DNA from 2 places in the Paenibacillus nitricinens genome. Region 2 is predicted to be linked to the other one. Evidence: predicted binding sites of a transcription regulator. Region 2 holds the regulator's gene; the other holds the start of a gene.
What was found. The regulator Rex, encoded in region 2, represses fermentation and respiration genes when NADH is low (regulators of the CRP and FNR family bind a similar motif). The targets are predictions, from matches to a motif close to TTGTGAAATATTTCACAA.
Positions count from the first base shown of each region.

Region 1: ACN6KS_RS28580 (formate/nitrite transporter family protein) is a predicted target of Rex. The motif match lies at 9,737-9,754, and genes of this name have one in related genera.

Region 1 covers NZ_CP183948.1:6,405,786-6,420,764, reverse strand. The annotation lists gene ACN6KS_RS28620 (ThuA domain-containing protein) at 1-2, shown strand, start outside; gene ACN6KS_RS28615 (phasin family protein) at 98-445, shown strand; gene ACN6KS_RS28610 (ABC1 kinase family protein) at 446-2,113, shown strand; gene ACN6KS_RS28605 (DEAD/DEAH box helicase) at 2,499-4,310, shown strand; gene ACN6KS_RS28600 (M15 family metallopeptidase) at 4,508-5,371, shown strand; gene ACN6KS_RS28595 (glutathione peroxidase) at 5,518-5,994, shown strand; gene ACN6KS_RS28590 (formate--tetrahydrofolate ligase) at 6,245-7,879, shown strand; gene ACN6KS_RS28585 (FAD-dependent oxidoreductase) at 8,222-9,586, shown strand; gene ACN6KS_RS28580 (formate/nitrite transporter family protein) at 9,859-10,686, shown strand; gene ACN6KS_RS28575 (MFS transporter) at 11,120-12,340, shown strand; gene ACN6KS_RS28570 (GNAT family N-acetyltransferase) at 12,411-12,941, shown strand; gene ACN6KS_RS28565 (MOSC domain-containing protein) at 12,922-13,566, shown strand; gene ACN6KS_RS28560 (GNAT family N-acetyltransferase) at 13,661-14,209, opposite strand; gene ACN6KS_RS28555 (glutamine--tRNA ligase/YqeY domain fusion protein) at 14,440-14,979, shown strand, end outside.
Region 2 covers NZ_CP183948.1:4,547,413-4,562,391, forward strand. The annotation lists gene ACN6KS_RS20195 (hypothetical protein) at 1-835, opposite strand, end outside; gene ACN6KS_RS20200 (hypothetical protein) at 854-1,342, opposite strand; gene ACN6KS_RS20205 (RNA polymerase sigma factor) at 1,339-1,872, opposite strand; gene ACN6KS_RS20210 (DnaD domain-containing protein) at 2,021-2,770, opposite strand; gene asnS (asparagine--tRNA ligase) at 2,794-4,092, opposite strand; gene ACN6KS_RS20220 (acetate/propionate family kinase) at 4,114-5,322, opposite strand; gene ACN6KS_RS20225 (3-hydroxyacyl-CoA dehydrogenase family protein) at 5,319-6,191, opposite strand; gene ACN6KS_RS20230 (AAA family ATPase) at 6,325-7,827, opposite strand; gene ACN6KS_RS20235 (hypothetical protein) at 7,820-8,362, opposite strand; gene ACN6KS_RS20240 (cell wall elongation regulator TseB-like domain-containing protein) at 8,768-9,286, opposite strand; gene ACN6KS_RS20245 (amidohydrolase) at 9,455-10,756, opposite strand; gene ACN6KS_RS20250 (redox-sensing transcriptional repressor Rex) at 10,743-11,396, opposite strand; gene dinG (ATP-dependent DNA helicase DinG) at 11,528-14,389, opposite strand; gene ACN6KS_RS20260 (tetratricopeptide repeat protein) at 14,526-14,979, opposite strand, start outside.

The DNA.
Region 1 (14,979 bases), 1.9 Mb from region 2:
GAGTGATATCGCATTTTTTTGAAATACGCACACAGTGAGGTATACTTTAATCATCAACTCCGTTTGTAACGAAACGGAATCTTTGGGAGGAAGTACTATGAGTGATTTGTTTAAAAAAGCGATCTCTTTAGGAGTGGGCCTCACCATTGTTAGTAAGGAAAAAGTAGAAAAGGTTGTTGAGGAACTAGTGAAGCGTGGGGAGCTTGCTCCTTCGGAGTCTAAGGCCCTAGTTGACCGTCTGATTGAACGCGGTGAAGAAGAGCGAGGTATGCTCAAGTCTGTTGTACAAGAACAAGTACAACGCGTGTTAAAGGAAATGAAGGTTCCTGCACAAAGTGATATTGATGAGCTGGAAGGCCGAATTGCTGTATTGGAGCGTCGATTGGCCGAGCTGGAGGGCATTTCCCATCTAGAAGGAACATCGGCGGAAACGCGTACGGACTAAATGGCAGTACGTATTAGACATGCCGGACGATACCGGTCCATTGCCATGGCGCTTATGCACCATGGTTTTGGCTATATGGTGGAGGAGCTGGGGCTCTATCATTTATTATCCCTTCCACGCCGTCTTGTAACGCAAGAAGCTCATACAAGTCTTACGCTCGGGGAGCGGATTCGGCTCGTATTGGAGGATTTGGGTCCAACCTTTATTAAGCTTGGACAACTCGCCAGTACCCGTTCGGATCTGCTGCCTGATTCTATTATTCAAGAATTGGTAAAACTACAGGATAATGTCCCCCCGTTCCCTGTGGAGCGCGTGCGCACGATTGTGGAGCATGAACTCGATCAACGGATGGATGAAATCTTTAATTCCTTTGAGGATACTCCCCTTGCGGCTGCGTCGATCGGTCAAGTGCATAGAGCTGTTCTTCATAGTGGGCAAGTGGTGGCTGTTAAAGTTCAGCGCCCTGGCATACTGCGAACGATGAGTAGAGATTTGGAAATTCTCAAAGATCTAAGTGCTCTTGCTGAGAAGCAGCTAGGCTGGGCAAGGCAATATCAGTTGTCCCGTATGGTAGAGGAATTCTCGAAATCTCTGCTTGGCGAGCTGGATTACGGCCAAGAAGGCCGCAATGCAGAGAAAATTGCTCAACAGATGGATTATAACGGAGTATACATCCCGGATATCTATTGGGACTACACTTCAGCACGGGTGCTGACGATGGAATATGTGGTAGGGATTACGCTGAGTCGTCGCGATGAGTTATTGAGTAACGGAGTTAAGCTTAAGGTTATCGCTCAGCAACTCGTGGAAATGATGCTAAGGCAAATCTTCATTCATGGCTTTTTTCATGCGGATCCGCATCCAGGGAATGTTATACGAATGGCTGATGGGAAGCTGGCTTTGATTGATTTTGGCATGATGGGTCGGCTGAACGAAGAGATGAAAGAGCAGCTGTCTGCGCTTGTCATCGCACTAATGCGCAAGAATACGGATGCGATGGTCCGGGCAATTTTGCGTCTCGGAGTCATCCCTGAGGATGCTGATCGAACGGCGTTGCATAATGATATGGATCGACTTCGCGAAGAGTATTATGATGTTCCGTTTAGTAAGATGAGCATAGGTAAAGCGCTAAATGATTTGTTTGGCATTGCTCGCAAGCATCGATTAGTCCTTCCGCCGGATCTAACGATGCTTGGTAAGACGATGCTGACGCTTGAGGGTGTCATTAGCAACTTGGATCCAACGATTAGCATTTTAGAGATGGCAGAGCCTTTTGGACGGGAACTTGTGAAGCAGCGATTTAGTGGTCCCCGATTGCAGCGCAAGCTCCTTGGAGGCGTAGCCGATTTAACGGAGAGTCTTCTAGAGCTTCCTGGGCAGGCAAGGCAGTTATCCGCGCTAATTAGTAAGGGGAAAATAAAGGTGGAGGTAGTGGCACCTGAGATAAAGAATTTAGAGCGAAAGCTGGACCGGGTTGGGAACCGCTTAGCGTTTAGTATTGTGATGCTTGCGTTCAGTATCATCATGGTTGGACTCATTATTGGCACTGCAATGCGCGGTCAGCCTTCAGTGTTATGGAATTTCCCTACAGTGGAGATTGGCGGCGTAGTAGCGCTTCTGATGTTCTTATGGTTGATCTTTGCGATTTTTAAATCAGGAAGGTTCTAACCTACAACTACAGGATAGAATAATTATTATTCTGCAGTTTCACACAAATGCCGTTCTATCAAGTACAATATAAAAGATAACTTTCTAAGCTTAACTTTACTTCTATTGTATAAAGTGGAATGGAACGCAAATGGAGTGCCGTCTAAACGTCCGGTGGATCGCTGCTGCCCAGAAACCGAACTTTGACCGCACTCTTTTAACGGGTCAAGGGATACATGGGACGGAAGAATGCCGGTGACGGGGTTCTTCCGCTTTTGTTTGAATATAGCTGAATCGGAAGCATACGCCCCCAAAAGGACAGTCGGGTAGGGGCTGCCTGAATAGGGCTTTGGAAGACGGAAGTTAAGTAAGAGATGTAATCAAATTTAACTGAGAAAATAGTGAGGTGGAGAATTTGCCGGGATTTAAAGAATTAGGTGTTTCAGAATTACTGTGTACATTGCTTCAAGGTCAAGGCATCGTTAAGCCTACACCAGTGCAACAGGAAGCAATACCGCCATTGGTGCAGGGTCTGGATGTAATTGCAAGAGCGAAGACAGGTACAGGGAAGACATTAGCTTTCTTGCTGCCAATTATGGACAAGATCCACACGGAGCGAGCTTATCCGCAGGCGCTAATTATGGCTCCAACTCGTGAGCTCGCTTTGCAGATTACAGAAGAGGCACGAAAGCTGGCGCGTCATACGGATATCAAAATCCTGGCCGTTTATGGTGGTCAGGATGTTGAGAAGCAGCTGCGTAAGCTCGAAGGCGGCAGACATCTTATTATCGGTACACCGGGTAGACTGCTAGATCATATGCGCCGGGAGACGCTCGATCTTAGTGGCGTTAAGATGCTCGTTCTGGACGAAGCGGATCAAATGCTGCATATGGGATTCTTGGAGGATGTAGAGACCATTATTACGGCTGTTCCTTATCGCCGTCAAACGATGTTGTTCTCTGCGACGATGCCAGATCCGATTAAACGTCTCGCAGCTAATTACATGAAAGAGCCTCTGGATATCATTATTAAGAGTGGTTCTCCGATTCCGCTGGATAATATCAAACAGCAAGTCGTGGAAGTCTCAGATCGTAATAAAGAAGAGGCACTCAAAGCATTGATTGAACGGGATCGTCCTTACTTGGCTATTATTTTCTGCCGGACTAAACGTCGGGTGTCCAAGCTGAACGAAGCACTCCAAGCAGCAGGTTATGATTGTGATGAGCTGCACGGTGATTTGTCTCAAGGTAAACGTGAAGGTGTAATGAAGAGATTCCGTGATGCGAAGCTACAGCTTCTTGTAGCTACAGATGTAGCGGCTCGGGGGCTGGATGTCGAAGGTATCACCCATATCTTTAACTACGATATGCCACTTGATGTGGATAGCTATATTCACCGGATCGGCCGGACAGGCCGTGCCGGAGGTAAAGGGCTTGCAATCACGTTCACTTCTCCACGTGAGCAAGATGGACTAGATTTGATTGAGCACGGCATATCGCAGCGCCTGGATCGTCGCCGTTACGACAAGGATGAATTCGGCGTTGGCGAATTCGTTGCAGTACAAGGCGGCGGACGCCACGGCGGTCGTCAAAGCGGTGGTGCTGAGGCAGCGCGTACGGGCCGCGGACCAAAGACCGGCGGCTCTGGCCGCGGCGGAGCTCCGCGCGGCGAAGGCGGAGCGCGGCAAGGTGGCCGCGGCCGCGGTAAGGAAGCAGGCGGCTGGGGTGCGCCTGCAGAAGGTCGCCGCGGCGGCCGTTCTGATGCGGCGGCTGGCAAGCGTGGCGGCAGCGGTTATGACGCTGCCGCTCCAAAGGGCGGCGGCAAGGCTGCCGGCGTAGTGCGAGTAGGCGGCGGCTATGGCGCCTTCGCCTCCAGAGGCGAGGCGCCCGCCAGCGGCAACGCGGCAGCGCCTAGCACTGGTTCGCGCGTTGCGAACCGCAAGGGCGGACCAAGCACTGGCTACAGCGAGAACGTAGCCAGAGGTGCAGACGGTGGTGCCTACGTTGGAGGCACGCCACGAGGCGGCTTAGGCAGCGGCTACGGTGCAAGCCCGTCTAGAGGCGGCGGTAAAGGTGGAAAAGGTAGCAAAGGCGGTTACGGTGGTGCCAAGGGTGGCGCTGGTAAAGGTGGCCGCAACGGCGGAAACTCTGGCTCCTCACGCGGTGGACGTGGCAGCTCCGGCGGCTTTAAAAGCGGCGGCAGAGGCACATCCAGATAAAGTAAGTGGAATTTCATAGCTAAAACTTGTTACCATAGGGAAGTTAGCAGACAAGCTAATCACCTATGGTAACTTTATTTTGTGGGCAGATTTGAGCGATATTTGTCTAAAAAAGGATCTTAGTGTAACATTTTTGAAGGAAAGCCTGTCTAATAGATAAATATAGTGTTTCGACTTCGAGGAGGAAGAACTTGCAGATGTCTAAAAAATTAAAAATATTAGTCTTGTTAATTGTCGTTATTGCTGTTGGGTGGGGGATTGGGAAGTATACGACGCCTTCTCCTTCTGCTTCAGATAGTAGCGGTTCCAATATAAATGTGCAGGATGATCTTCAAGCTAAGCCTGGTGAAGATGGTAATAGCACTGAAGAGGGCATAACAGACCCAGTGGTAGCTAATCCATCTAATACAACGGATCCCTCTGATCCGTCCGAACCGGATAGTAACGGCAAGGGAAATAGCACTGATGATTCTTTTAAAGGGCCTGACAGCATAGCTGTGATGGTAAATAAGGAGTATGGACTGCCTGATAATTATAAACCAGCCGATCTCGTCTACCCGGATGTACGGTTTACATTTAAAGAGAAAATTGAAAAACGTATGATGCGCAGTGAAGCTGCCAAAGCTTTAGAGAAAATGTTCGCAGGTGCGGAGGACGACGGAATTTATTTGGCTGGTGTCTCAGCTTACCGTTCTCAGAAAACCCAGACGACACTGTATAATCGTTATGTAGAGAAAGACGGAGAAGAAATGGCCCGCACATACAGTGCCGTACCGGGCTACAGTGAGCATCAGACAGGACTTGCTATCGATGTCTCAGGAAGTGATGGAAAATGTGCTGCGGAGAGCTGTTTCGGTGGGACGAAGGAAGCGGAGTGGCTGGCACAGCATGTAGCGGAATATGGTTTTATCATCCGCTATCCAGAAGGTAAGCAGGACATTACAGGATATAAGTATGAGCCTTGGCATATTCGTTATGTAGGCAAGGATATAGCTACTTATATCGTGGATAAAGATATTACACTGGAAGAATATTATGATGTTGTACCGGTATCCAAATAACAGAATCATAGAGAGCAGTCCTAAGCAATATATAGGGCTGCTTTTTTCTTTCTTTGTGGTTAGAGAGTTTCGATAAGTTGCATTCTATTACAGTTCGGGTAAGATACGTAGTGTAGTCTAAGTACATGGAAGGAAGGGGAATAACGATGTCGATCTACAATTTTTCCGGTGTTACGCCTTCGGGTAAAGAAGTGTCATTCACGGAGTATGAAGGTAAGGTGCTGCTGATTGCCAATACGGCGAGCAAATGTGGGCTTACACCGCAGTATGGAGATCTCCAAAAGCTGTACGAGCAGTATGGGGATCAGGGACTTGTAGTATTAGGATTCCCCTGTAACCAATTTGCGGGTCAGGAGCCGGGTACAAGTGAAGAGGCAGAAGAATTCTGTCAGATTAATTATGGCGTTACATTTCCTGTGTTTGCCAAAGTGGATGTGAATGGACCGGACGCCAGCCCTCTTTTTAATTATTTAAAAGAGCAGCAACCCGGTGCTGGAGACAGCAGCGACATTAGCTGGAATTTCACGAAGTTCCTTATAGATAATAGCGGCCGTGTTGTCGCTCGGGTTGAGCCTAAGGAATCACCAGAAACGATGTCAGAACAGATTGAGTCCTTATTGTAGATTATTTAGGGACTGATGAATTGTTCTTTTACAAGTATCCCTTCGATCTCGGTCTTTGGCCGAGCTTCGACGGGATTTTCTTTTTTTACATAGGAATATAGAATAGGCGCCTTAAATTTTATTGTGATAAATTATACTTGACGCTTTACAGAGACCATGTATCCTTTGAAGAGAATGTAATGCCCATGCAAAATATGCATAAAGCGTGGAATACAGCAGGATAATAACGGCAGGAGGGTTCAATACGAGCATGAAGTTAATTACAGAGGTAGCAGCACAAGCGGGAATTGACGAAGAGCATCTGGAACTATACGGCAAATATAAAAGTAAACTATCGCCGTCCTTATGGGAAGACATGAAGAACAAACCAGATGGCAAGCTGGTATTGGTCACTGCGGTGAATCCAACCCCTGCTGGCGAAGGGAAGACCTTAACAACCATTGGGCTGGCACAGGCATTGAACGCAGCAGGAGTAAAAACAGTGGCTGCCTTGCGTGAACCATCCCTCGGACCATGCTTAGGCATGAAAGGTGGTGCCACGGGCGGCGGCAAGTCACAGATCATTCCGGCAGATGAGATTAATTTGCACTTTACGGGTGATATTCATGCGGTGACTTCTGCACATAATTTATTGTCTGCGATGATTGACAATCATATCTTCCAAGGTAATGAGCTGGGTCTTGATCCGCAGCGTATCGTTTGGAAACGCGTGATGGATATGAATGATCGTAGTCTGCGGAATATCGTGACAGGACTCGGAGATGGAAATGGAGCTGTGCGGGAAAGTGGATTTCAGATTACAACAGCTTCTGAGATTATGGCTGTATTATGCCTATGTGATAATCTGAGTGATCTCAAAAAGCGTCTGAACCGTATTTTGATTGGATATGACCAAGAGGGACAGCCTGTAACGGCCGAGCAAATAGGGGCAGTTGAAGCGATGACAGCGCTGCTGAAGGAAGCAGTTAAGCCTAATCTGGTGCAGACCCTGGAGGGCACTCCTGTTATTGTACACGGTGGTCCATTTGCGAATATCGCCCATGGCTGCAGTAGTGTTATCGGTACTCGATATGCACTCAAGCTGGGAGATGTTGTTGTTACGGAAGCAGGCTTCGGAGCGGATCTTGGTGCAGAGAAATTCATGGATATCAAATGCCGGCAAGCGGGTCTAACCCCTTCAGCGGCAGTGCTTGTCGTGACGGTGAAATCCTTGAAATATAACGGTGGTGTACCTAAGAATGAGCTCCAAACCGAGAACCGGACGGCGCTGCGCTCTGGATTGTCTAATTTGGAGCGCCATGTAGAGAATCTCGGCAAATTTGGAGTACCTGTTCTTGTTGCTATTAATCATTTTGAAGGGGATAGTCCAGAAGAGATTAATGACGTTGTGGAAGCTTGTCGACGATTGAACGTTCCTGCGGCAATATCCAAGGTGTGGGCAGAAGGTAGTGCGGGCGGACAAGAGTTGGCTTCGGAACTAAAGAAACTTCTGGACCAGAGAGATACTGAACGTTTTGCTCCTCTGTATGAGAATGAACTCGACATCTCTTCCAAAATCACCAAGATTGTTCGTGAAATTTACCGTGGTGCGGAGGTTAACTTTTCCCCTGCGGCTAAACGCAGTCTAGCGGTGATTGAGCGCCTTGGGTTAAATAATCTTCAAGTATGTATGGCGAAGACCCCTTATTCCTTCTCAGATCAGCCTAGACTTCTTGGCGCTCCAGAAGGTTTCACGGTAGGTATCCGTGATATTACCCTTTCGCTCGGCGCAGGGTTTGCTGTAGTGATTACGGGCAATATTGTTACGATGCCAGGTCTACCGGCTAAGCCTGCTGCTGAGGCACTATGGATGGATGAGGATGGCGTAATTCACGGTTTGGTGTAGATTTATTTTTATTTTATGATCAGGCTTTTCCCTGTGGTTTAGGGGGAAGCCTTTTTTTGCGCGTTATAAGAAAGTATATCCTGAGGGGGCAGAACATAATGTTCTACGCCCATGGCAAAGCTAACGAGGTCGCAATCGGCAGCAGTGACGGAAAATGCTTAAAATTGTGAACAATCTGAGAATATAGGCGAAAAGACTTGTAATGTGATAAATATCACAATATAATCAGTTTATAAAGTGAAATAAATCACAATTAACTCATCGGTGATCAGATATCTAATTTGGTCAGTCAAGCAATTCGAATATATAACCAGGTTGTCCATTTGAAGGAGGAAGAAAATAATGAAAGTAGCTGTCATTGGATGTACCCATGCCGGAACTGCCGCAATTGTAAATACTGCTAAGCTTCACCCGGAAGCCGAGATTACGGTGTATGAGCGTAATGATAATATTTCTTTCTTATCCTGTGGAATTGCTTTATATGTAGGTGGAGTGGTCAAGGACCCACACGGGCTATTCTATTCTTCCCCTGAGAAGCTTGCTGAGCTTGGTGTAAAGACCAACATGCGTCATGAAGTGACTGTTGTGGATACGAAGTCCAAAACATTGCGTGTTCGCAATTTGGCAACCGGACAGGAGTTTGACGATACCTACGATAAGCTGATTATGACTACGGGATCATGGCCTATTGTGCCGAAGCTCGAAGGGATTGAGCTGGAAGGCGTCTTACTTTGCAAGAACTATGATCATTCCAATACCATTATAGAAAAAGCTAAACAAGCGAATAAAATCACAGTTGTAGGTGCTGGATATATCGGCGTTGAGTTGGTGGAAGCCTTCCAAATGAACGGAAAGCAAGTTACGCTCATTGATGGTGAGGATCGTATTTTGAATAAATATTTAGATCCAGAGTTTACTGCGCCGATCGAACAATCCTTTAAGGACCATGGTATTAAATTAGCGCTGAATGAGAAGGTAAGTTCTTTTGCTGGTGAAGGTGGTAAAGTTACCAAGGTTATCACAAGCGAAGGGGAGCATGAGGCGGATCTTGTAATTCTCTGCATCGGCTTCCGTCCGAATACTGAGCTGTTAAAAGGTCAAGTGGATATGCTGCCAAATGGCGCAATTCTGGTCAATGATTATATGCAGACCAGTTGCCCAGATGTGTATGCCGCTGGTGACAGCTGCGCGATTCATTACAACCCTACAGGTAAGCACGCTTATATTCCACTGGCAACCAATGCAGTACGGATGGGCACTTTGGTCGCACGTAACTTAGTGAAAGAGACGATTCCTTATATGGGTACTCAAGGGACTTCGGGCATTAAGATTTATGAAGATAATATCGCTGCTACCGGTCTTACTGAAGAAGGGGCTAAGGCTGAAGGAATGGACGTAGAAACTACCATGATTATTGACAACTACCGTCCAGAATTTATGCCAACCTTCGAGCAGGTGCAATTAAAAGTGGTATTTGATCGCGCCACACGCCGCATTCTCGGAGCGCAAATCTTGTCCAAGACGGATTTGACGCAATCAATCAACACAGTATCTGTATGTATTCAAAATAAAATGACAATCGATCAGCTTGCCTTTATCGATTTCTTCTTCCAACCTCATTACAACAAGCCTTGGAACTTCCTGAATACAGTTGGCCTCGAATCGCTACCAGCATCAGTACCAAGCAAAGAGGCAGTAACCGTATAATTTAATTGCCTGTGAACAATAAAGGGTAAACCGGAGCCATATATGGCTCCGGTTTTTTGTGATTGAAGCTGGTACTATTTACCTTTAAAATAATATGGAGCTTATTCTTATAAATGTAATTATGGATGCGCTTCGTTAAATTTGACATGTCAGTGAAAAGTTTCACTTAGTTTTTCATTAAGTGATAATTATCACGTTAATGTGTTTTATGACACGCTACAATGGTCGTAAAGGAACAAATTTTAAGTAAATAGATGAAGGGGATAGGAATCATGGCTTATAATAAACCGCAGCAGATTGCCGCAGTCACGGTCGAGAACGGCATAAAAAAGGCGCATAATCCTTTAAGCACCGTACTAATTCTGGGCTTTCTGGGAGGAGCGTTTATCGCGCTCGGATTTTTACTGGATATTCGCGTTATTGCTGGCGCACCACATGAATGGGGATCCATCGCTAATTTTATTGGAGCTGCTGTCTTCCCTGTTGGGTTGATTCTAGTACTGCTTGCAGGGGGAGAACTACTGACAGGCAATATGATGGCTGTGCCACTTGCTTTTATGGCTAAGAAGATATCCTTCTGGGAGGTTGTTAAGAATCTCGTATTGATTACCCTAAGCAATCTGGCGGGAGCTTTGTTTGTAGCTTACTTTTTCGGTCACGTGGTTGGTTTAACCTCTGACGGTGTGTATTTGGAAAAATTAGTGGAGATGGCAGGACATAAGCTTGAAGCAGACTTCTTTCCGGCATTTGTTTCCGGTATAGGTTGTAACTGGCTCGTAGCTTTGGCGGTATGGCTCTCCTATGGAGCAGATAACTTCAGTGGCAAAATCCTCGGCATCTGGTTCCCGACGATGGCTTTTGTAGCTATCGGCTTCCAGCACGTTGTAGCCAACATGTTCTTAATTCCCGCAGCTATTTTTGAAGGTTATTTTTCATGGGGAGAGTACTTTAACAATTTTGTTCCGGTATGGCTAGGCAACTTGACGGGTGGTGCAATCTTTGTTGCGGCAGCTTATTGGATGGCTTACCTGCGTAAAGAGCCTGCATCTATTCAGTCCGTGGACAGCATGTCCGGCAGCGGTGTAAAGAAACACGCCTAAACCTATCTTATAGAGCACTCCTTAGAATAGTCGAGGGGTGCTTTTTGCTGTATAGACAAATAAAATCCGCCGTGATGTATCCGAGCTCGGGGGAACGAAATCGGATGCACGGCGAATTTTAAAAGGGGGAGTGTTTCTAGGCTCTATTACCCCGGCTTTGTAATAACGAAACACTTCATTATCGTTCAGTCTACTTTACGGACGACAGCGGCAACTATAAAATATAAATAGATAATAAAAATAGGGCGGACAGTGGACGTGAACGGTGCCGCTTTTTTCTCAGCGACGTTAGAAGTTAGCCCTAAATAAGAAGTGAAGTATACTAATACTTTATCACGATAGCACGTCAATGCGTCTGCTTGCCCTGAACCCTGTTTTGGGATAATACTGGATGGAATAATGACACATATATTACAGGGGATGTACACTACTTATGAAGTTTTTACAGAATTATCCTAAAGAAGTTAAGATATTTTTAATTGCTAGCCTTATTAATGCAACGGGTAGTGCACTGATGTGGCCACTGGTTACGATGTATGTTTTTGATGAGCTTGGACGCAGCATGTCGGATGCTGGATTAGTGATTCTTATTCAATCGGTTGGAGGGATTGTGGGTCAACTACTCGGGGGCTCACTCTATCATAAGGTAGGCGTTAACCGGCTGATTGTTGGAGCGCTGGGCATGAATGCACTTGCACTGTTCACTTTGCCGGCAGCAAGTAACAACTGGACGTTATTTATGGTCGCGATGGGACTGGTAGGGCTCTTTAATTCACTGTCATTACCTGCGATTCAGGCATTTATCGGCTTTCGTTTTACGAAGCAGCGCGGAGAGCTGTTTAATGTTATTTATGTCGCCAATAATATTGGTGTAGCACTGGGTACGGCGTTAAGTGGTTTTTTGGCCGATATTTCTTATATGCTCAGCTTTGTGATGAACGGCGTAACTTCTGCGGTATTTGCGGTATTCTTTTTTGTATATCTCAAGAAAGTCGGAGGAGATTCTTCGCAGGAGGTCGCAGAACATCAGAAGGCTGGTCCTGACAAACAATCCACCTGGAAGCTAATGGGGCACACACGAATTTATTTTTATATGGGTATTGCCTCGATGTTCCTACTGCTAGGTAACTCTATCTGGAATACAGGAGTATCTCCTTTCATTATTTCTGAGGGCTGGCCTAAGAAGACTTATGGTTTTCTCTGGACGCTTAACGGAATTCTCATTTTTGCGGCTCAGCCGCTCGTAACAGTAATTAAACGTTGGTTCGCATCTACCTCAACGGCGCAAATGACAGTAAGTGCTCTATTTTATTTAGGAGGGTATGCTGTTCTTTTATGGATGCCGACTTATTCAGGTCTAGTGCTTGGGATGGTACTCGCTACGCTTGGGGAAATGCTGATATCTCCGGCCATGCCTTCCTTTATTTCAGATCATGCAGGTCGCAGTGCTCCTTTCTATCTAGGTCTAAGTGGAGGAATGGGGGCAGTCGGTAGGGTGATTGGGCCATACTTAATGGGTAGATTATACGACAGTGGAGGTCTAGCGCCTACCGCATGGTTGGCATGTGCGATGGCACTGCTGTCCGTAGGATTCTTTATCGTTCATGCGTATATCAACCGCCGAGGAAATTCATTGGAGCGGTCAATAGGATAGTTGAGCATAGTGGATTCAAATGATCTACTGTGAATTCTATAGAGGTGCAAGGCAAGGGGTGTACATCTTTATGAAACTTAGCAACAGGGACAGGTTTATAATAAGGTTCTCAGAAATTAAAGACGTGCGGGAACTGATTCATCTGGATCATATGATCTGGACGGAGGACACTAGCCCGGGGCCATTAATCTGGCGTTCCCAAGAGGATTACCTACTGAATGCTCCCCCGGGTTCGCAGCTAGTAGCGCTAAAGGATGACAAGCTATGCGGATATGTTGGGTTTGGCTGCCCTAGTCGAATGGAGAGTAACAGGCATGTGTGCGAGGTCAATATTGCTGTTCATCCGGATTATCAACGTTTAGGTATTGGCCGGCAGCTCATAGAGGCTATTAAGGAACATGCCGCAGATAATGCCATTCGTAAGTTGCGTCTACGCGTATTATCCTGTAATGAATCAGCGCTTTCTTTTTATCGTAAATGCGGGTTTGTGGAAGAGGGACGTCTGCGGGAGGAGTTTTATCTTGGCGGTCGATATGTGGATGAAATATTTATGTGCTGTATGCTGGCAGGAGGAGAAGGATATGGAGATCATCTCGCTTAATGTGGGGCGGCCGGTAACAGTGGATTATCGGGGGAAACCTTTGGAGACTGGAATTTATAAAATGCCTGTAGAAGGATCAGTTCAGCTACATGCCAATGGTTTTGTTGGAGATGGTCAGGCGGACCTGAAACATCACGGGGGCCCTGATAAGGCAGTTTGTGCCTATCCCATCGAGCATTATCCCTACTGGCAGCGGCAGCTTGGGAAGAAACTGGATTACTCTGCCTTTGGAGAAAATATAACAACGTCAGGCTTATTAGAGACAGACGTGTGCATTGGCGATGTGTACGAAATAGGTACCACTGTGCTACAGGTCAGTCAGCCGCGTTATCCTTGCTTCAAAATCTCACAAAAGCATGGCCCCGCAGATCTCCCGGCTCAAGTGCTGGACACTAGATATAGCGGATTTTACTTGCGTGTGCTTCGTGAAGGAAAGATTTCAACCGGAGATGCTATTGTCAAAAAAGAAAGTGGAGCTGGCGGTGCGTCCGTGGCGCATGTACTACATTTAATGCAAGTAGGGCTGCAAGAGGAAGCTGCACTGGCAGCTCTTGCGGAGCTAGGAACTCTCTCCGCCGTAGTTCGGAACAAGTTTCGAAAACAGCTGGGTCTGCCGGAGAGTTAGACACTATCTACAAATCAAAATAAGCCTGGAGGCGTATGCCTTCCAGGTTTATTTTGAATTATGAGCTTATGTGTGTTGCATGGCTTAGCCTAACTTAGCCGAGCAGCTGCCATTCACTACGCAATAAACCGTATACGGCATGGTTGACGTAGCCATCAGGCAGCTTCTCTGCCTGTCTAATCACACCCTCAAGAACAAAACCAAGTCGTTCCGGGATCGCCCGGCTGGAAACATTTCCGGTCGCGCAGCGAATTTCTACACGTTGCAGCTCCATTTCCAATAGTGCATAGTCCACTAGAACGCGACAGGCGCTGGTCATATAACCTTTGCCTTCATAACCTTCACCTAGCCAATAACCAATCCCTACGGAGCGGTTATGCCAGTCAATTTGATGATACCCAATGATGCCAGCCAGCTCGCCGCGAATCCAAAGCCCGGCGGTGAAGCCGCCATTTTCGGTGCCTTGTTTTGTAGCATTTTTGATGAAATTAAGGCTGTGATCCTGTTCCGTAACGGCGTCCACCCAAGGAAGCCATTGCCTAAGCCGTTCCCGCGAGCGCTCCACTAACGCGAATATGTGCCTAGCATGCTCAGGCAGGAGCGGCTTTAACATCAGCTCTTCATCGATGACATAATTAAACAAGCGGTTGCCTCCTTTTCGGCACAAGGCCTTATGTATGATTATGGATTATTTCTTATGATTATCATGCTACTCTATCGCCCGCAGAGAAGTCAAAAGGTCTAAAGACGCTAAAAAATGATCCTGACCTTGTGCCCCCTTTTATTGAACAATCTAGAGTTAACGGGTATATTAGTAGGAAACATGTTTATACAAGAAGTAGTGTAACACTACAGAATGAAAGGTTGATAGCTGTGGAGAACCGTACTACCCCCTCCAATTTTATTAAAAATGTTATTACCGAAGACCTCCGTACAGGTAAAGTAAAGGAAGTTGTCACACGCTTTCCGCCGGAGCCGAACGGTTATTTACATATCGGACATGCCAAGGCGATCTGGATTAACTTTACACTGGCGGACGAGTTCGGTGGTAAGACTAATCTAAGATTTGACGACACGAATCCGGCCAAAGAGGACATGGAGTATGTAAACTCCATTCAGGAAGATGTAAAGTGGCTCGGTTATGAATGGGAAGAGCTGCGTTTTGCATCTGATTATTTTGAGGAAATGTACAAACGTGCCGAATTATTAATTACAAAGGGCAAAGCCTATGTCGATGACCTCAGTGCGGATGAAATTCGTCAATTGCGTGGAACGCTGACGGAACCAGGAAAGAACAGTCCGCATCGCGATCGTAGCATCGAAGAGAATTTGGATCTGTTCCGGCGTATGCGTGCAGGCGAATTCAAGGACGGTGAGAAGGTTCTTCGCGCCAAGATCGATATGGCGTCACCG
Region 2 (14,979 bases):
GCTCCCGACCATGTCGGCTGACAAGCTGTAAGCCATCGAACAAACTGTAGAACCAAATGACTGGGATCAGGAAGAAGAGCAATGTTAATCGCAGTAGATCCATGACATAAATACTTCCCAGGAATAGCAGCATGAGCTGTAAACCTCTTTTTTGCAGCCCTAGATACATTTGTCCAGCACCTGGAAAAGCAGAAAGCAGCGTTGCCAAAACTTTGCTGCGGCGCCCCTCCTCACGACCTGCCTCCATCTCTTCGAATAAAGTCCGATCTACCATCTCTTCTCCAGCTTGCTTGCGATGGATTAACTGAACCGCATCAAACATGCAATACAACCAGATAACGGGTAATACGCCAAACAAGAGAAGAAAAGCGTCACTAGACGTAATTCCAGCCAGGAATAACATCACGGTCATAAAACCGAAGAAAGAAATGAGGAAGGATAACCCTCGCTGCATCAGCCCCATATGAAAATGACCTAATCCTGGAATGAACGATAATAAGATTACATGGACACGCTCATTATCCGCAGTTTTAACGGGCACCGAAATAAAATCAACCCTCGATCCATCTGGAGCCATCGCCGGAGCAGGCATTTGCAGCATTTTTACCACCAGATGCACCATAGAAACTGTCCCAATAAGTAGGAACCCCATCACACCCATTATTAAAATATCCTCAGCGCCTTCAGCCACAGCTATCAAGAATGACATAAATAAGATGCCAAAGCTTAACAGAAGATAAACAATGCCTTGTGGACGTTTTCCGATATAATAATGACCTGCTCCAGGAATCAAATTAAGAAAAAAGGCCTTTAATTTACTACGCTGCTGTTGCATGTTTCATTTCTCCTCTCATCACTTTCTGTTGCCCATTAGCTGATCCAACCATCCGCTAGTTGCCTGTATGACTTGCTCGCTAAATGACGGTAAATTATCTTTTTTAGGGATCATAAGCTCCATTTGACCTGTGTGCAGCTTATCAAACATGCCAGAGGACATGATCAACAGCGTAAGTGACGCGGCAACAGCATAATGAAAGATTGTTTTTTCATACCAGCGATATCGCCGTCCACCTTCTTCAACCGCCACTTGTTCCACTAATGCTGAAGATTCCGCCATTGGTTTAACCCATGCTCCCATAATTCTCTCTGTAAAAGCAGACGAATTCTCCAATGAAGGCAGTTCCTCTTGTAGCTCATCCAACATTTCCATATATGAAGTAAGACTTTCTTCATCTTCCAGCAGTAACTGTTCCCAATCTTCTCTCATCGCCTCTTCCATATGACCTTCAATATAAGCTTTTGCTTGTTCCCGTTGGATTGGATCGTCTCCATGCTTCATCATAGCCATTCGTCCTCCTTCCAATGATTTCGAATCCATTGTCTTGCCCTATATAATCTGGACTCTACCGTCTTCAGGCTAATTCCCTGCTCTGCAGCAATCTGATCATATTTTTTATGTTCCAGATAATAAGCCACCATAATTTCACGATGAGTTTCAGGCAGGCTATTGATTTCACCAAGCAGCCGATCCATCCGATCACGGCGTATAACACCTGACAACACATCCTCCTCGTTGGAAGCGGTCTGGCTCAGTACAAGCTCATAGTCAACGGGTAGTTCTCTGAGTCGATCACGTTTACGCTTAGCATCTATTGCCTTATTTAAGGCGATCCGTGTAATCCATGACTTCAAGCCTTGATAACGGTAGTCAGGGAGAGATTTGTACATCTGTAAAAAAGCTTCCTGAGCAGCATCTTCAGCCATCCTGACATCGCGTAATACAGAATAAGTAACTTTGTATATTTGCTGACTGTATGTATTCACAAATTGGCGGAAGGCCTCTTCGTCTCCTTGGCAAATTCGCTTGATCAATAACTCATCTTCAATGACTCTCCCCTCCTTCCCACAGCAATAGACGCTCTCAATTATAACTACCCCTGCACTTTTTTTATAAAAAATTAAAAAGAACCGTACTGACTTTAGCGATGGGCTAAAGCAATACAGTTCTCTCCAAAATGATCTATCTTCCGCCATTGCGGAACTTTTGTGTATAGTCCTTAACATCCTGAGCGTTCTTGACCCGGTTACGGGCCCATTCCAGCAATATTCGATCAATATAACGGAAATGAACCTTTCCAGCAAATACAGATTCCTTCAGTGCTAACAGAATCAGCTCCTCGGGATACCGGTCTTGATCCACCCAACTAGATATCGTCTCACACTCCATCGGAGATAACGGACGACCGAATTCCTTTTCGAAAATACTGAACAGATTCCGGCTTTCCTCTTCAGCTCCAAGTTGAGAAGGAGATGAGGGAGGCGTTCCGAATCCGCCCCCTGAAGCAGCCCGCGGTGCCGACGTTGCATAGCCACCTGCGTGCTTATCTTGCTCATGTTCTTGAACAACTGTCGCTAGATAAGCACCAAGCTTTCCGTATAACCCTGAGAAATTGTAGCGTTCATAATGGATGTCTCTTAGCTCATCGTTGTCTCCATCGATGCTAATAAAACCTTCCTTCATAAGCTTCTGCAATTCTCCTGCTAGAACAGAAATGCTACGGCCTGTTACAACCTGAAGCTCCTCAAGAGAAGGGAAATCAATCCCTTCCACCTGCCTGAAAGAAAGCAGATGTATCAGCAGCATCGCTTCACTTCCGCTTAAATTGAGCTTCCGGTAATACTTCAGTAATGCGTAAGGTATGACGGCCATTCCGTTCTCCAGACCGAAGGAGACGCCTTCGCCCCAGGTACTCCATCCTTTGCCGTCCATGAACGTCCCCCTTTAAATATAAATTATGGGTAGAGACGGTACAGTGTACGCGGGAATGGAATAGTCTCACGTACATGGTCAAGACCACAGATCCATGCTACAGTACGCTCAAGTCCAAGTCCAAAACCAGAGTGAGGTACTGATCCGTAAGTACGCAGATCCATGTACCATTTGTAAGAGTCCATTGACAAGTTATGCTCTTTATAACGCTCTTCAAGCAGTGCAGGATCATCGATCCGCTGAGAACCACCAATAATCTCACCGTAGCCTTCTGGAGCGATCATATCCGCACACAGCACGACTTCCGGACGATTTGGATCTGGCTTCATGTAGAACGCTTTGAAAGAAGCAGGGTAATGAGTGATAAATACAGGTTTATCGTATGCTTCTGCGATTGCTGTTTCGTGTGGTGCACCGAAATCATCGCCCCAAGCGATATCTTCAAAGCCTTTATCGTTCAAGAACTTAATTGCATCGTCATAAGTAATACGTGGGAATGGGGCTTTAATATTCTCCAGTTTGGAAATATCGCGACCTACCGTTTCCAACTCTGCACGGCAATTCTTCAATACGGATTGCACTACGAAGCTAATGAACTCTTCCTGAACTTTCAAGCTTTCTTCGTGATCTGTAAAAGCCATTTCTGGCTCGATCATCCAGAACTCGATTAAGTGGCGGCGAGTCTTTGATTTCTCCGCACGGAAAGTGGGTCCAAAGGAATAGACACGGCCCAGGGCCATTGCCGCAGCTTCCATATACAACTGTCCGCTTTGTGTTAGATAGGCATCCTCATCGAAGTACTTCGTGTGGAACAAGTTAGTAGTTCCTTCAGCTGACGTTGGCGTCAGAATCGGAGGATCCACCTTTGTAAATCCACTCTCGTTGAAGAACTGTTGAATTGCACGAATAATTTCCGCGCGAATTACCAGAACAGCCCGTTGCTTCGAGGCACGTAGCCAGAGGTGACGGTGATCCATCAAGAAATCTACGCCATGCTCTTTCGGAGTAATTGGATAATTCTCTGTAAGATGCAGGACTTCAATTCCAGTTACAGTCATTTCAAAACCTGATTGACTGCGAGGTTCCTCGCGAATAATTCCGGTCACATACAAAGAACTTTCTTGTGTGAGGCTCTTAGCTGCATCCCATACCTCTTCAGGTACTTCAGATTTCACTACAACTCCCTGAATATAACCTGTACCATCACGAAGCTGCAGGAACTGAATTTTACCACTGGAGCGCTTGTTGTTTACCCAACAACCGATAACAACACTCTCTCCAACATGTTCATTCACGTTCTTAATTACACTCTTGTTAGCCATGCCTTCAATCTCTCCTCTAATTTAGCCGTTAATTCCTTGCACAATACGGTGTGTATCACGTGCAATGACAAGTTCTTCGTTTGTCGGAACTACTAGCACTTGTACCTTAGAATCTACCGTAGAGATACGACGTGGATCGCCGGAACGAACTTTGTTAGCTTCAGCATCCAACTCAATACCCAAGAAAGTAAGGTTATTTAGCAGTTTCTCACGAAGCAATGAAGCATTTTCACCAACACCGGCAGTAAATATGATCGCATCTACACCGTTCATCGCAGCCGTATATGAACCGATATACTTGCGCAAGCGGTACTCATACATTTCAAAAGCTAGCGTGGAATTAGGCTCACCTTTTTCCATACCATCAATAATATCACGCATGTCACTGCTTACGCCCGAAATGGCTAAGAGACCACTATGTTTATTCAACATGGAGTTCACTTCACCTACGGACAATTCTTCCTTGTTCATCACGTAAGGGACAATTGCTGGGTCAAGATCACCACTACGAGTACCCATCATCAAACCTTCCAGAGGGGTCATACCCATGGAAGTATCCACGGACACTCCACCTTGAACTGCAGTTACACTACCGCCGTTACCAATATGACAAGTAATGATCTTCAGATCTTCCAGCGGACGCTCCAAGTACTCCGCAGCAGCCTTGCTTACGAAGTCGTGTGATGTACCGTGTGCGCCATAACGACGAACTTTATATTTATTGTACAGTACTCTAGGAATAGCGTACATATAAGCTTTTTCAGGCATAGTTTGGTGGAATGCAGTATCGAATACAACAACCTGCGGTACACCCGGCATATTTACTTCAGAAGCCGTAATCCCCATCATTGCTGCCGGGTTATGCAGTGGTGCAAGGTCAAACAATTGACGAATTTTCGTTTTTGCGTCAGCATCCACAAGAGCGGAGGCCTTGAAGAACTCACCACCATGTACTACACGGTGACCTACAGCATCAATTTCTTTAATGGATTCAATAACACCATGCTCTTTGTCTGTAAGACAGGCAATGACTTTACGGATTGCAGTATTATGTTCCAGAATTTCGCTTACTTCTGTCACTTCCGCTTTGCCAGTCGGTTTATGATTCAGAATGGAGGAATCCATTCCAATACGTTCAACCAGACCTTTAGCCAAAACCGATTCATCAGTCATGTTATACAGCTGATATTTCAATGAAGAACTACCTGAGTTAATAACTAGAATATTCATACACGGTCACCATCCTTGTCGTACTTGAAGAAGCCTTCTCCTGATTTCATACCCAGTTGTCCTGCACGTACCATCTTTTTAAGAATAGTAGAAGGACGGTATTTCAGTTCTCCGTATTCACGGAACATATTTTCGAGTGCAGCAAGTACCGAATCCAGGCCGAATCTGTCAGCCATTTCAAGCGGTCCATATTGGAATTGATAACCAATACGCATAGCATCGTCAATATCCTGTGCAGAGGCAACGCCTTCTTGCAGCACATGCATAGCTTCATTGATGAACAAGCAAATGAGGCGTGATGTTACAAATCCTGGGGATTCATAAATCATTACACCTTTTTTCTCAACAATCTCATCAACAAAGGCTTTTGTATCTTCAAAAGTAGCATCTGAGGTTTTCAGACCGCGTACAATTTCAACAAGATCTACTTTAGCTACAGGATATATGAAATGCATACCGATAACGCGTTCCGGATACATTGTAGAACTTGCAAGTTCAGTCAAGCTAAGTGTTGACGTATTGCTGGCAAGAATAATGTGGTTTGGACATACTTGATCCAGTTGATTCAAAATCTTTTTCTTTTCTTCCAAATCCTCAACGATTGTTTCGATAACCATGTCACAAGAGCTAAGCTCCGCGAAATGTGTCACTTTTTGAATGCGGCTAAGAATCAACTTCTTCTCAGCTTGAGTGATCGCCCATTTCTCCAGTTGCTTATCTAGACTTGTCTCGATCATTTCGTAAGAGTAGTCCAGTTTCTCTGCGGTTTTCTCCACCAGCAATACATCCAGGCCTTTGGCTGCTAACATTTCAGCAATACCTTGTCCCATTGTGCCACCGCCGATGACACCTATTTTTTTGAAATTCATAAAAAAGTCTCCATCCTTTCAGGTATCTATACTTTTGTATTGTACCTTGTCTGTCGCAAAAATTTATAAAGCCCGACATATAATGATATCTTAGCATGCCTGAAAAGTAAAAAAAAATAACCAGCATAAATATTTATGCTGGTAAAAGGACGCTGTCACGAAATTGACATCGAAATTGCTCTCCAGAGAGTACTTCTTCCTTCATTAAAATGTCAAGAGAGTAATCAAATACATTTCGTTGCTTTTCAAGGTGCTCATGAGTACGAACCATCAATTCATCCAATATCTTACTATTTTCCTTCATAAGCTCTTCAGTGGTAACCATTTCCAGCTTGGCGATACCCAGCGAAGTTAAACCTGACTTCATCATCGTTTCCACAATATTCAGCGCCTGATCAAAGTCACCCCGCGAACCTGTGCTTCGTCCGCCATAATACATCTCTTCAGCCGCCGCTCCACCAAGTGCAATCATAATCTGATCTTCCAAATAATCTTTGGTGTACAAATACTGCTCTTGCTGAGGATTATGCCGAACATAACCAAGGGCTTGCCCACGTGGAGTCAATGTAACCTGACTGACGCTTCCGGGACGTAGGAGCTCTGCCATAATGGCATGTCCCAATTCATGAATGGCGACCCGCTTTTTCTCTTCGTGATTGGTTTCTCGATCCGTTTTTTCACCCATCATTACCTTGTCAATTGCCATCGACAGATGCCGCTGCTCAACTTTCGTCAAGTCCTCACGCATCATATAAATCGCAGCCTCATTCATGACACTTTCAAGCTGAGCACCGGAAAAGCCATAGGCTTCTTCTGCGATTTTATCGAGACTCACTTCTTCATGAAGAGGTTTATTCTTAGCATGCAATTCCAGAATCGATTTGCGGCCCTTCTTGTCAGGCATGTCCACTTGAATATGACGATCAAACCGTCCAGGACGTAGCAATGCCGAATCCAGCATCTCTTTGCGGTTCGTTGCAGCTACCAACAGAATACGCGGTGTCTCATTATTATAAATACCATCCATTTCAGTCAGCAGCTGATTTAAGGTCTGATCATATTCACGCTGCTGCCCACCTTCACGCTTACCGCCAATTACATCAATTTCGTCTATGAAAATAATAGCGCTTTGCTTGTTCTCTTTAGCGGCACGGGTACGTGCATCCTTAAACAAATCACGAATACGGCCAGCACCGACACCCACATACATTTCCACAAATTCACTGCCTGATGCAGCTACGAATACTGAGTTTGTATAATGGGCTGCCGCTCTAGCCATAAGGGTCTTACCTGTTCCTGGAGGGCCTGTAAGCAGAATCCCTTTCAAAGGACGAATCCCAAATTTACTGATTTCCTCATGCCGGATCAAGAAATCGAGTGCTTCACGGAGCTCCTGCTTTGCATTGTCTTGCCCACCAATTTCTTCAAAAGTGAGTTTTGAAGGTCCTTCCTTCTTGCGTTTCTTTCCAGCACCGGCGTTCACCGTAAGCCCGCCACGTAAATGAGCAATGATAAGTAGTGCAGTAAGCATCCCAGCTGCTATAACTATAGGGAATATATTAATACCTAAAAAAGCCATGAAAATAAACAGTACAGGAATAAATCCGATTAAAATTTCTTTAAGGTATTTAGGCATTATTCCATACCCCCAAGGTCGCAGGTTTGCGTGGTAAAATTATAAATTTGCTTTCTTTCCCGTTACTCAAGCTTACATACACGTTTGTGTCGTCGATTTCAGTTGTTGCTATCACATCTTTATAGTCGGTATTCTGCTCTTTCAATCTATCAAGTTCAGCAGGTATAAGAGTATATTTACGGCTCTCCATCGCTTCAGCTACAGAGAACAACGCTTTATCCCAGTAATTATCCAATAATTCACTGGAGTTTTGCTCCACATCCAGTTTAAGTTTACGACCCTCAATCACTGATTTTCCTTCTTTGGAAACATACGATACCAGATCACGTAAATTCGTGCCCGGCTGTAATTCAAGTTTCAAAGTGACCTCATCACGGTTAATACTAATATGTGAAGTATTCACTCCTTCATAGCCTGATACTATCTTTTGGAGTGGTTCCTGTAAAGCAAACTGACGATATAAAAAGAATCCTCCGAATAATAGCGTAGCGGACAGTAGAGACGTTATCAGTACAGGTACAAGACGTAATTTCAAGAAACGTCCTCCTCTCAAAGATGACAAAACGATAAACAGGATGATCCAAAATCACAGCCGTTAATGCTCATCAGAGCCTAACGTTCTACTATTACTCTTCTAATTACAAACAGTAGTATATCACAGGTGTATATACGAAAATGATAAAAAGTGTGAATATATTTAAAATTTTATTTTTTAAATATTTCCATTTCATTAAAAATATTGATTTATTTCGACAAAAACAGGCCTTTATCTCTAATTAACAGGCCTATTTTCGTATGCGGCTTTGACGACAATATATAAAAACTACTCTTATAGTATATCACATAACGTATACTTTTAGTGTATCAATCTAATATGTTATATAAAAACAAGCGAACCATAAATAGTCCGCTTGTTTCTCCTAAAGTAATTTTGTTTAACTTAGCGGCTAGGTAAACTGTATCCTTCACCCATTCGAGCCCCATCTGAGAACCGATAAAATTGATAATAATACCGACCGCTTTGTTTATAAAAAAGCTGCCAAGCATACTCTCCGTTATACACCCCCGGTAACAACCGTTCAATGCTAATATCCGGGAGATCGGCTTTTATAAGACTACGCATTTTTTCTTCAGAGGTCCCTTTACTTAGTTCCTCGGCGAATACTGCGTCAGCGCCTTCGGCAAACTTCCCATCTACAGTAAAGCGTACCCAAACCATCAACTCGGTCCCGGATTCATTCTTCCCTGTTAAGACCCAGTAGACTGCATTTTCATCCCACACGGATTTCTGTGCTTTAGTTACCTCTGTTAGACCCGCGCTGGTTTTGGCGACATCCTTAGCGATATCTCGCTCGTTCCATTGATCTTTCATAATATAAGCATAGAACTGGATGAGTCCGAACAGAAGGAGCAGAATCAGAACTGACCCCAGGAGGATCCATTTTTTCCTTTTCTTCAAGGTACAGCTCCCTTTCTAGTAATATATCTTTTTTGATTATATAACACACCCGTGTGTTTATCCAAAGTTTCATATCTCGTTCAATGATCTAATGATCAGAAACACAAAAGGCTGTAACTTTGCAATTGCAGAAAGTCACAGCCTTTCAGTTATTTGTTATGATTTAGACTATCGTTTTAGCAGTCCATCAAAGGCTTCTTGCGCCTTACGACGGATGGCTTCCTCATCTAGCGTTACACATTGTCCATGTTTAACAACCTGTTTACCATTCACCCATACATGCTCAACATCCTTGGCACTGGCAGAATAAACAGCGTGAGACAACAGATCTGTGTGTGGGAGCAAATGCGGCTGGTCTATATCAATAGCAATAAAGTCAGCTTTCATACCTACAGCGAGTCTACCCACATCATTTAAAAAGATAGACTTCGCGCCATACTCCGTAGCCATACGTAGAGCTTCCGGAGCCGGAACAGCCGTAGGATCACCACTTACACCTTTATGGATGAGTGCTGCAAGACGCATTTCTTCAAACATATCCAAATTATTATTACTTGCCGCTCCATCTGTACCCAGTGACACCTTCACTCCGGCCTTTAGAAGATCCGTAACTCGAGCAACTCCACTAGCCAGCTTAAGATTGCTTCCAGGGTTATGGGATACACCTACATCATGACGAGCCAGTATCTCGATCTCTTCATCATTCAAATGAACACCATGAGCGATTATAGACGGACGTGTGAACATTCCAAGCTTCTCTAAATGCGCTACTGGCCGCAGTCCGTAATCCACCACATTCTGCTCCACTTCGCGTTTCGTTTCGGACATATGGGTATGCATCGGTAAATTCAAATCATGAGCCGCCTGCACAAACTTAACAAAGAAGTCTGGTGGGCATGTATATGGGGCATGTGGCGAGATCATTGTCGTAATTCTACCTTCAGCCTTACCATGCCAGTTACGCGCAAAAGAAACCGCTTCCGCAAGCTTCTGATTTTGTACTTCTTCTGGACATAGACCGATTACGCCTCTCATTAGTACGGAACGAATACCTGATAATTCGACGACCTCCGCTACTCGGTCCATATGATCATACATATCCAGGAAGGTTGTAGTGCCACCTTTCAGCATTTCAAGTACAGACAAGGAGGTTCCCCAGTATACATCTTCTCCGGTGAACTTCTCTTCCATCGGCCACATCTTCTCCTGAAGCCACACCTGAAGCGCTAAGTCATCTCCATAACCACGAAGCAATGACATTGCGGCATGGCCATGCGTGTTTACCAGACCTGGCATAAACAACAGACGACTGCCATCAACAACTTGCACATCGTCTTCTATTAAAGGCTCTTCTTTTCCTATGTAAGTGATCAAATCATCTTCAATAGTCATATATCCACTAAGAACCGGCTCATCCGTTCCCGGAGTAAGAAAACGCCCGCCCTTGATAATCGTTTTATTGCTCTTCATTTCTGCTTTCTTCCTTTCCATCCTTCAAATAATAAGCAAGGCTTTGCAAATCTGTTGTAAAATCAGCAGCATGAACCCGGATATTCGATGGTGTTTTTAGAATCACTGGTGCAAAATTTAAAATCGCCTCAATGCCAGACTCAATGAGAATATCCGCTACATTCTGCGCTTCTGAATCAGGTACTGTAATTATCCCAATTCGAATACCTTGCTCACGAACCGTCTGACCAAGCTCCTCCATCGGTTGAACGGTAAGTGAGTTGATTTTCCGCCCTACCTTAGGCGCATAGGAATCAAATATAGCGGTAATCTTCATAGTATCTTTCAAATAAGCATTATAATTAGATAATGCATGTCCAAGGTTACCGGCACCCACTAAAGCCACATTCAGTTGTTGATCCAGCTTCAGAATATGACGGATTTTCTCAATAAGATAAGTTACGTCATACCCGATACCTTTTCTGCCGAAATCTCCAAAATAAGCTAAATCTTTGCGAATTTGAGCGGGATTCAAATCAAGTTTCTGTCCTAGCTCTTGAGAGGAAACGGTTAATATTTCACGTTTCTGTAGATCATTTAGGAAACGTAAGTACACAGGAAGTCTGCGAACAACGGCTTCTGATATTTTTTCCGATTTCATAATTTACCTCCTAATGTAAGTAATATTCTTTACTAACCTTATACTAATTCGTGTACCTCGTCTCAATGAAGAGCGGTATTCTTATACCGCCCTTCATTGTAGAGTGATTAATATGATCGATGACGTTCTTTTTAAGAAACGCCTCCGTCTTCCAACCACTCCGCTATACGAGGAACCATTTGATCCGTAAGCATATGCTCCATTTTTGGGCCAGGCAACGAATAGAGGAAATATTTCCCATAGTGAGATTCGATCACCCTAGTGTCATACACAATAACAATACCCCGATCTTGCGCTGTCCGCACCAGCCTTCCAAATCCTTGCTTAAAGCGAATAACCGCCTGAGGAACAGACAACTTCATGAACGGATTCTTTTTCTGGGCTTGTAATAACTCAGACTTCGCTTCCGCTAGGGGATGGTTTGGCGGTTGAAACGGGAGCCTCACGATGGCCAAGCATGTTAATGCTTCACCCGGAATATCAACACCCTCCCAAAAACTGCTTGTTCCTAACAGTACAGAGGCTGCACTGTCCTGAAAACGGCGGATCAGCTTGCTACGGCTGCCCCCCTCCACGCCTTGACCCAGCACCGTGATCTCTTGTGAGGCTAGAGCCTCTTTCAAAGGATCGTAAACCTGGCGTAGCATCTTGTAAGAAGTAAACAGGACAAGCATCCGCCCGCGTGTTGTAGTCGCTGCTTCTGCTAGTGATTGTACGAGTGTATCAACAAATCGGGCATCGCCCACACTGCCCTTCACACTAGGGAAATCCCGTGGAATAACTAACAGCGCCTGCTCCCGATACTTAAAAGGAGAAGGCAGGAGTGATGTCATCAGACGCCCCTCTTCCGCAGCTTCATTAAGTCCGAGATTATCAATCATAAACTGGAACGATTTATCAACAGAGAGTGTCGCCGAAGTTAGCACGATACTTTTCTTTTTGTCGAAAAACAGCTCCTTAAGCTGAGTACTGACATCAACAGGAACGGCATACAGCTGTAGCGATTTACTGCGATAATTTCCATTCGCCTCCAGCCAATATACTACATTCTCATCGTTTAATCCCATAAAAAACCGTACTTGCTCACGTATTGAAGCTAAATCCTTAAATAAGCCGCTAATATCGGTAACTAGACTATCTGAGGAAGATTGACCTTCTTGATCTCGCATTTCATTAAGCATTTTATCACCTTTACGGATAATTTCGCTTAATGTCAGATTCATAGTATTCTCTAAAGCAACCAATTCATCCCAATCTTTCGGTTTACGGGTAGGAAGTAGCCGCATGACTAACTGGCCAGCTTCTCCCGCTGCTGCATCGCTGCGTTCCGGCAAGAGGCTGAATAGTTTATCACTAAGCAGATCCCAGGTTTCTTTTATGGTAAGCAGGTCCGGATAGATTCTATCGATCACTCCGCTCCATTCAGAAGCTTCCTCACTGCCTGATGACTGAAGCATTTGGCGAAGCGTAGGAAGTTGGCCATTTCGACTATCCTTATAAAGACGCGATAGTGTATGTGCCACCGTGAAATGCTTCATATGCATGCCTAAATGCTTGCCAGCCACGTCCTCCAGATGATGGGCCTCATCAATTACAAGATGTTCATAAGCCGGAAGTAGCTGGTGCCCAGCCTTAACATCTGCGAAAAGCTTAGAGTGGTTCGTAATGACTACGTCTGCAATACCAGCTTCATGCTTTGCCCGATGGTAATAACACTTACGGAACCAAGGACAGGAGCGCCCCAGACAAGAATCGGTATCGCTAGCCACCGTCTCCCAGAAATCTCCTCCACGACCGCTTAAGTTGAGCTCTTCGTCATCTCCTGATTCGCTTTGCGTCAGCCAAACGATCATCTGAGCCGCAGTAAGCGCATCTTCCCTCGGACTGACAAAGTCTTTTTTATTAATTTTATGTTCGAACTTACGAAGACACAAATAATGCCCTCTGCCCTTAAAAATTGCAGCTTTAAATGGAAATGGAACTACCTGTGTTAATAAAGGAATATCCCGCTCACGCAATTGATCCTGCAGATTAATAGTATGAGTACTGACCATAACTTTTTCATTCGTGCGAACGCTTTGGTATATGGCAGGCAACAAATAACCAAGTGATTTGCCGGTTCCTGTCCCTGCTTCGATCAATAGATGTTTGTCTTCGGCAAGTGCCGTCATCACCTCATTGATCATAATATCCTGAGCTTCTCGGCTTTCATACTGCGGCAAAGTTTCTTTAAGTCGTTTCGTTACTTCATCCATATAATCTGTAAAAGATAAATTCTGTAGCGGATTCTCAGCATGCTCGTCTCGAGGTGGAGCTAATTCGTTCCAGTCTCCTACAGCAAGCGCTAATTGACGATAAAAAGTCAGATCACCTTCGGGCTGAAGCGTCTCCGCTTCCCGTTCACGCAGCAGACCATCGAAATACCAACCAAGATCACTATCCTCTTCCGTAAACAGCTCACAGAGTCTCTGGATCGTCAGCAAAGGCAAATCGTAGAGCTCCTCCAGACATTCCAGCAATACAAGAGCAGTTGCGAGTGCATCACTGTCTGCCTGATGCGGACGATCATGCGTCACACCAAAATGTGCACTAACTGATCCTAGTTGATAGGATGTGAGGGAAGGAAAGCAGATTTTCAGAAAATCAATCGTATCTAAAATCCGTCCTTGAAATGGTAAATACCCACATCGGTCTAAAGCATTTTGCAAAAAATGGAAGTCGAATGCGACATTATGCCCTACAAGCACAACATCATCCAAGAGTGGAACAAGCTCCATCATCATCTCATCCAGCTCAGGTGCATCCTTTACATCATCGTCGGTAATCCCCGTTAGACCAGTTATAAAAGGAGGTATCGGCGTTCCGGGCTTGACGTAGGAACCATATACCCGGGAGATGGACCGGTCTTCTTCTATAATTGCAAGGCCAACCTGGATGATTTCACCCACGGATTGGGTTCCCGTTGTTTCAAAATCAAGCACGGCAAATTTCATTATAATTCTATTCCCTTTCAATTGAGACTCTTAATCAGCATAACAGAAGTTGCGAAAAAAGGCGATGCACACCACTGGTTCAGGGGATGCATCGCTTGAATGAAAATGCGGAATAATAAACCGTAAACGTAATAATTTACAATAATGAAACAAGCTGATTTCCGAAATGAAGCTTACCTCCTCGGCGGCGGCAAACCTCCAAATTCACAGTCGGTTCAGGAAGAGCCGGGTCAAGTTGCAAAGAAAGGCCAAACAGCTCCTGTGCTTCATTGAAACGTTCCTGTGAGGCCCGGATACAGCCTAAAGCATTATACACCATGGCTTTGAGCTTGGTTTCCCTTATCAAACCGAGCATATGGTTCAGATGACTCCAAGCAGCCTCCCCCTCCCCTTCTTGCAGGTAAGAGATGGCTAAATATAATCGAGCAGCCAGGCTATCCGGATATTGCACAATAACTTCCTTAAACTGCTCAATACATTTTCCATACATCAAGAGCTTATAATACCCCTGACCTCTGACAAAAGTATCCATGCACAGCTCGGGTGCTTCCTGCTCTGGCACTTCCTCTTCGACCACAGTCGTAAAATCT